Linked DNA regions of Alkalinema sp. FACHB-956. The protein of the gene in region 1 binds, or shares a complex with, the protein of each later gene. Links are inferred from orthologs where the notes say so. Each region holds a gene or a part of one and is shown in the gene's direction. Other genes may lie near its edges. The genes, in order: rimM and rpsS.

What was found.
Region 2: the proteins of rimM (region 1) and rpsS are in contact, whole or in part, in a crystal structure (PDB 3A1P), measured with the Thermus thermophilus proteins. The link is inferred for Alkalinema sp. FACHB-956 from one-to-one orthologs. Residues at the interface, in WP_008632437.1 of Thermus thermophilus: Val4, Glu5, Ile6, Gly7, Arg8, Arg22, Gly23, Glu24, Val26, Leu84, Glu85, Glu86, Gly87, Arg88, Tyr89, Tyr90, Tyr91, Phe92, Leu94, Asp111, Ile112, Leu113, Asp114, Ala115, Gly116, Ala117, Gln118, Asp119, Val120, Ile122; in WP_011173711.1 of Thermus thermophilus: Lys28, Arg29, Leu30, Lys32, Thr48, Gln56, His57, Val58, Pro59, Val60, Tyr61, Thr63, Met66, Glu73, Phe74, Pro76, Thr77, Arg78, Arg81, His83, Gly84, Lys85, Glu86, Ala87, Lys88, Ala89, Thr90, Lys91, Lys92, Lys93.

Annotation. Positions count from the first base shown.
Region 1 is NZ_JACJRC010000001.1:200,060-203,261, forward strand. What follows is about bases 124-3,005. They hold rimM (ribosome maturation factor RimM), read left to right. Parts: upstream 124-1,240; coding sequence 1,241-1,771; downstream 1,772-3,005. Other genes in these bases: H6G21_RS00850 (chromophore lyase CpcT/CpeT), read left to right, coding at 124-555; H6G21_RS00855 (hypothetical protein), read left to right, coding at 704-1,117; H6G21_RS00865 (hypothetical protein), read right to left, coding at 1,808-2,068; H6G21_RS00870 (hypothetical protein), read right to left, coding at 2,165-2,563; H6G21_RS00875 (transposase), read left to right, coding at 2,821-3,005. Outside these bases: more of H6G21_RS00850, read left to right, coding at 1-123; more of H6G21_RS00875, read left to right, coding at 3,006-3,198. UniProt on the Escherichia coli protein: One of at least 4 proteins (Era, RbfA, RimM and RsgA/YjeQ) that assist in the late assembly stage of the 30S ribosomal subunit.
Region 2 is NZ_JACJRC010000002.1:7,688-10,768, forward strand. What follows is about bases 259-3,019. They hold rpsS (30S ribosomal protein S19), read left to right. Parts: upstream 259-1,381; coding sequence 1,382-1,657; downstream 1,658-3,019. Other genes in these bases: H6G21_RS03375 (50S ribosomal protein L23), read left to right, coding at 259-475; rplB (50S ribosomal protein L2), read left to right, coding at 498-1,361; rplV (50S ribosomal protein L22), read left to right, coding at 1,671-2,033; rpsC (30S ribosomal protein S3), read left to right, coding at 2,059-2,808; rplP (50S ribosomal protein L16), read left to right, coding at 2,883-3,019. Also shown: rplD (50S ribosomal protein L4), read left to right, coding at 1-180; more of H6G21_RS03375, read left to right, coding at 170-258; more of rplP, read left to right, coding at 3,020-3,081. UniProt on the Escherichia coli protein: In the E.coli 70S ribosome in the initiation state it has been modeled to contact the 23S rRNA of the 50S subunit forming part of bridge B1a; this bridge is broken in the model with bound EF-G.

The DNA of each region.
Region 1 (3,202 bases):
GCGGGTGAGTTTAGCAACCAAGAGCAGGCGATCGAAAATCCGCCGTTTTTTGCCCATATTCGGGTTTGTATGCGGCCTTTGCCTAAGGGGCTTTTCGACGGAGCCGCGCTGTATCTCGAGCAAGCCTACGACTTTGCCCAGGATCAGCCCTATCGGCTGCGGGTGTTGCACTTCGTGGAAGTGGATGGACGCATTGAAATTCCCCACTACCGTGTCAAGAATGAGGATGCATTTCGGGGATCCGCTCGCAACTTAGAAAAACTAGCAAAGCTGACCCGAGACGACTTGGAACCCATGTGCGGCTGTGGGATGCAGGTGGAATGGACGGGGCACAGCTTTAAGGGGCGCGTGGAACCGGGGAAACAATGCATCGTGGAACGGAAAGGGAAAACGTCCTACCTGGATAATGAGTTTGAGGTGATGGAGCAGGGACAGACCATGTGGAGCCTCGATCGGGGGCGGGATCCGGAAACCGATGAGATGCTCTGGGGCTCAGTGGCGGGGCCGTTTCACTTTAAACAGGTCAAGAGTTTTGCCCAAGAGTTATCCTGGTAGCTTGGCCTGTATAACTTGGTTGATTGTCGATCGGGGCAAGGTCGATCGCTAGCACAGGGCGATCTCAGGCCATGGCGTTCGGGCGCAGTCAAGCCCAATTGATTCAGACCAACTTCATTTGAGCAAATTACAATCGGGCAAAGTGACCATGTCGAGTTTTGATTCCTCCTTGGATGCGACGCGCCAACAACTGAAGGCAGTGCGTAATCTAATGCTGAAGCTGCATAAAGCTTTGCTGGACTCGGAGAAAGCGGTTTACGAGCAAACAAACGGACGCATTGCCAACAACATGGAGTTTTTTAAGCTGGTGTTGGAGCATGAGCATTTTGCTTGGTTACGGGTGATGTCAAAGTACATTGTGGAAATCGATGAGGCCATGGCGGCGAAGGAGCCGGTGGAAATCGATGTGTTGGCGGCATTGTTGGATAAGGCCACGGCAATGCTCCAACCCAATCCCATGGGAGATCTGCTGTCCCAGCGTTACTATGCCGCGATCGAGCGTGATCCGGTAATTTCTAAGATGCATGTGGAAGCAACGACGCTATTCCGGGGTGATGCTTAACTGGAATAGGTCGCATTGCTATCTCACCGCATTTGGTCATTACAGACTGATTGAGTTGGTAATTCACTAACGGTTGTTGATTAAATTTACGTTTCATTATCTAGATTGGAGTTGGGAGTTCCCATGACCGTTCCACCTGAGTTTATGGAAATTGGTAAGATCGTTGCAGCCCAAGGGATTCGGGGTGAGGTGAGGATCTATCCCAGTTCCGATTTTCCAGAACGGTTTGAGGAGCCGGGAACCCGCTGGCTATTGCGTCCTAACCAAACCCAGCCAGAACCGATCGAACTCCTGAAGGGCTATTACCAAGAGGGCAAAGGGCTCTATATTGTCCAGTTAGCGGGGGTGGGCGATCGTAATGCGGCGGAGGCGTTGCGGGGCTGTTTGTTGCTGGTAGAAAGTAGCGATCGGCCTGAGTTGGAAGAAGGTGAATTCCATGTAGGGGATCTGATTGGGCTCCCGGTTTATTTGCAAGCGACCCAGGATTTGGTGGGAACGGTGAGTAATGTGTTGTTCGCCGGAAATGATTTGCTAGAGGTTCAGGCAGAGGGGCGTAAGGAGACGATTTTGATCCCGTTTGTGGAAGCGATCGTGCCTGTGGTGGATTTGGAGGCCAAGCGCATCGAAATCACTCCACCCCCTGGCTTGATTTGATGGGACTAAACTGGTGTTGCTTGGCGAGTTGCACGATTAATTGTCATAGTGGAGCGTGGCGGATTCTGCGATTAATCGTGCATTCACTAAAGTAAATATTCGATCTATTTCAGCGATTCCTGCATACTCTGCTGATTCTGCCTCAGTGAGTGTATCATTCTTTCCTTTCTCCACGAGAGCTTCCAAACGAGCTTGGAGTTCATCGGTGAATTTGAAGAAGTTGAGGCCACGAACTTGCTGGATCTGAATCCCAGAATCCACCCAGGAGGATGGTTGTACCATGGTTTGTGTGATCATTTGATCTCCAAGGTAGTCAAGTGACTCTAGTGTACCGTATTCTCTGAGTAACTGGTTTTTCTGAATAGCTTTGATACTTATCGATCGCCGGAAACTTTATCGGCTACGGAAGGTGGCACGGTACAAAATCATCAGCATCAGAAGGGTGATCACCAATGCTGGCACGATCGATAACAGTAAGGGAATCAAGCCATTCAATCGATTGGTTACGATCGCGTGGTGGATTGCAGTAACCATCATTTGACCGATTAGCCCTAAGCTGATCACACTACCGAGGCCGATCGTGGCCCAACCAGTCAATAAAACCCATTTCGGTATCCGACCCCGAGCCAGTGTCCGTAATGCGCGACCTTCGGTTTCGATGTTGCCGATCGGATCGAGGGGATTGGGTAAGTGCATCTCGCGGTGCAGATGGGGATCGAGCGGTTGCTCGGTGTAAAGGCGATCGCGGCTAGGGTCGATCGGAAGGAAGTTTTTGGAAGGTTCTTGGGACATTACGGCTGTTGAAGAGTGCTAGTTGAAGGGTGCTAAATGTGAAACCTAGCACCAATAGATTATGTCCATAACTTCAAGCGTTATGCAGCCCATTCCGAATTTGGATATTGGAAACCAGCATTTCCTTATAGTACATATTCTCTTTTTGAAACGAGAATCCAAAGATTAGTGAATTATCACTAAATTTCTTAGGGTTTTTCAGCCTTTGAATGCTTTGAGCTTAAAGAAGCATCTCAAACATTCAGAGGTTTAACCACATGCTTCCCACCACTCATGAAGAATGTATTCGTCAGTTAGAACAGATTCGCTGGGGAGGACAGCACACATGCCCTTACTGTGGCTCAACCAAAGCTACAGCCTACAAAAAGGAACTGCGTTATCGATGTAACGATTGCTTTACATCATATAGTGTTACAGTGGGGACACTTTTTCATAGAACTCATGTAGACTTGCATGTATGGTTCAAAGCAATTTATCTAATCTTCAACTCACCCAAAAAGGTGACTATTCATGGGTTGGCTAATGAGTTAAAAGTAAATAAAAACACTGCCTGTTCAATGTTGGCAAAGATTGATAAAGCTAGAGAAACCGATCGGGATTTTTTACAGAAACTCATTGATGACTTAAATCTTTAAGGCT
Region 2 (3,081 bases), on another replicon or contig:
AAGGTGCTGTTGATTGTTTCTGAGCGCCAAGAAAACGTTTGGTTGTCGGTTCGGAACGTAGAGCGGGTGCGGATTATTTCTGCAAGCAACCTGAACGTGTATGACATTTTGGCTGCGGATCAAATCGTAGCGACTGCATCTGCGATCGCAAAAATTCAGGAGGTTTACGGTGACGACTAACTTTAACCCCCGTGATTTGGCGGATTTGATCCGTCGCCCGATTATCACTGAGAAGGCCACGGTTGCGCTGGAAAACAATCAGTACACCTTCGAAGTTGATCCCAAGGCCAAGAAGCCGGAAATTAAGGCCGCTGTTGAGTTTTTGTTCGACGTTAAAGTGACTGGGATCAGCACCCAGAACCCGCCGTACAAATCTCGTCGCGTTGGTCGCTTTGCAGGTCGGAAGCCGCACTACAAAAAAGCGATCGTGACGCTGGCGGAAGGGGATTCCATCACCCTGTTCCCCGAAGTTTAGTCAGCAGTTGAGAGAGTGAACTATGGGTATTCGGAACTATCGCCCCTACACCGCAGGTACTCGCGATCGTAGCGTGGCGGATTTTAAAGAAGTTACCAAGAGCGAACCCGAAAAGTCGCTGGTTGTTTCCATCCACCGTTCTAAGGGTCGGAACAACCGTGGGGTCATCACCTGCCGTCATCGCGGCGGTGGTCACAAAAAGCTGTACCGCATCATTGACTTCAAGCGGGACAAGCAAGGGATCCCCGCTAAAGTTGTGGCGATCGAATACGATCCCAACCGCAACGCTCGGATTGCGCTGCTGCACTACCAAGATGGTGAGAAGCGCTATATCCTTCATCCCGTTGGCTTAGAAGTTGGTGCGACGGTTGTTTCTGGCGAAGGTTCGCCGATCGAAGTCGGTAATGCAATGCCGTTGTCTGCGATTCCCCTAGGGACGATCGTGCATAACGTCGAGCTCTATCCCGGTCGTGGTGGCCAGATGGTGCGTTCCGCAGGTGCGGGTGCCCAAGTCGCTGCAAAAGATGGCGATTACGTCACCCTGAAGTTGCCTTCCACGGAAGTTCGCATGGTGCGCCGTAATTGCATGGCCACGATTGGTCAAGTCGGCAACACCGAGCACCGCAACCTGACCCTGGGTAAAGCGGGTCGGACTCGCCATCGCGGTCGTCGTCCCGAAGTTCGGGGTAGCGTCATGAACCCCGTAGATCACCCCCACGGTGGTGGTGAAGGTCGGGCTCCCATCGGTCGTTCTGGCCCTGTTACGCCTTGGGGTAAACCGGCTCTGGGTAAGAAGACCCGTAAGAAGAAGAAACTCAGCAGTGCGCTGATTGTTCGTCGTCGCCGTAAGTCGTCCAAGCGTGGACGCGGCGGTCGTGAGTCATAAGTTAAAGGGAGAACTCGGAAATGTCTCGTTCATTGAAGAAAGGCCCCTTTGTTGCCGACCACCTGCTGCGTAAGGTTGAGGCGGCGAAGGCCAAAAATGATAACTCCGTCATCAAAACCTGGTCTCGGGCATCCACCATTTTGCCCAACATGATCGGTCTGACGATCGCCGTACACAACGGCAAAACCCACGTCCCCGTCTACGTGTCGGAACAAATGGTGGGTCACAAACTGGGTGAATTTGCTCCCACCCGTACCTTTAAGGGGCACGGTGCTGATAAGAAGGCGCGTCGCTAAGGAGACCTGAGCTATGGCAGTTGCACTACAACCCAATGAAGCGAAAGCGACCGCGAAATATATCCGCATGTCTCCCCGTAAGGTGCGTCGTGTGTTGGATCAAATTCGAGGCCGCTCCTACCGGGAAGCGTTGATTATCCTGGAATTTATGCCCTACCGCGCCTGTGAACCGATTCTCAAGGTTCTGCGGTCTGCGGCAGCCAATGCGGAACACAATATGGGAATCGATCGGGCGTCCCTGACGGTGGCCCAAGCCTTTGCAGACATGGGGCCTTCCCTCAAGCGGTTCCGTCCTCGTGCCCAAGGTCGTGCTTATCAAATTCGTAAACCGACTTGCCACATCACAATCACCGTGGCACCCGGTGCAGAAGACTAAGTAGACATCGCAAGAGGATAAAACCGTGGGACAAAAGATTCATCCAAATGGCTTACGCCTAGGCATTATTAAAGAGCACCGCTCTCGCTGGTTCGCTGATTCCAATCGCTACCCAGCCTTGCTGCAAGAGGATCACAAAATTCGGGAGTTTTTCACGAAGAATCCTCTTAACCTCGCTAACCTGAATAAGCCCGGTATTTCCGATATTCGGATTGAGCGTAAGGCGGATCAAATTGATCTGGAAATTCGCACCTCCCGTCCTGGGGTCGTGGTAGGTCGTGGCGGTTCTGGGATTGAAGAACTGCGCACCAAACTACAAAAGGTTCTAGGTGGCGATCGGCAGATTCGCATCAACGTTGTGGAAGTGTCCCGCGTCGATGCCGATGCAGCCCTGATTGGGGAATACATCGCAGAACAGCTGGAGCGTCGGGTTTCCTTCCGTCGTGTGGTTCGTCAAGCTATCCAACGCGCTCAACGGGCTGGGGTTGAAGGGATCAAAATCCAAGTCAGTGGCCGTCTGAACGGTGCGGAAATCGCCCGTCCGGAGTGGACTCGGGAAGGTCGTGTGCCCCTGCATACCCTGCGGGCGGATATCGACTACTGCTATTGCACTGCGCAAACCATCTACGGAACCCTTGGCATTAAGATTTGGGTGTTCAACGGTGAGCGTATTCCTGGCCAAGAAATTGTTGAAGCTGCTCCCACAAACCAGCAGCCTCGCCGTCGCCAACAGCGTCGTCGTCAGCAGTTTGAAGATCGTTCTAACGAAGGTTAATTGAGGCTTGGGAACTCTGACCCATTCCGCCAGAGTTCTCTCCTCCCTCCCTCGTCCTTTGTAGGTAAGCAAAGATGTTAAGTCCAAGAAGAACTAAGTTCCGCAAACAGCAACGCGGACGGATGAGCGGTCTGGCGACCCGTGGTAGCAGCCTCAACTTCGGAGAATTTGGTCTGCAAGCTACGGAATGTAGCTGGATTACCTCCCGTCAGATTGAAGCTAGCCGTCGTGCCATGACCCGCTATATCCGCCGGGGTGGTAAGATTTGGATCC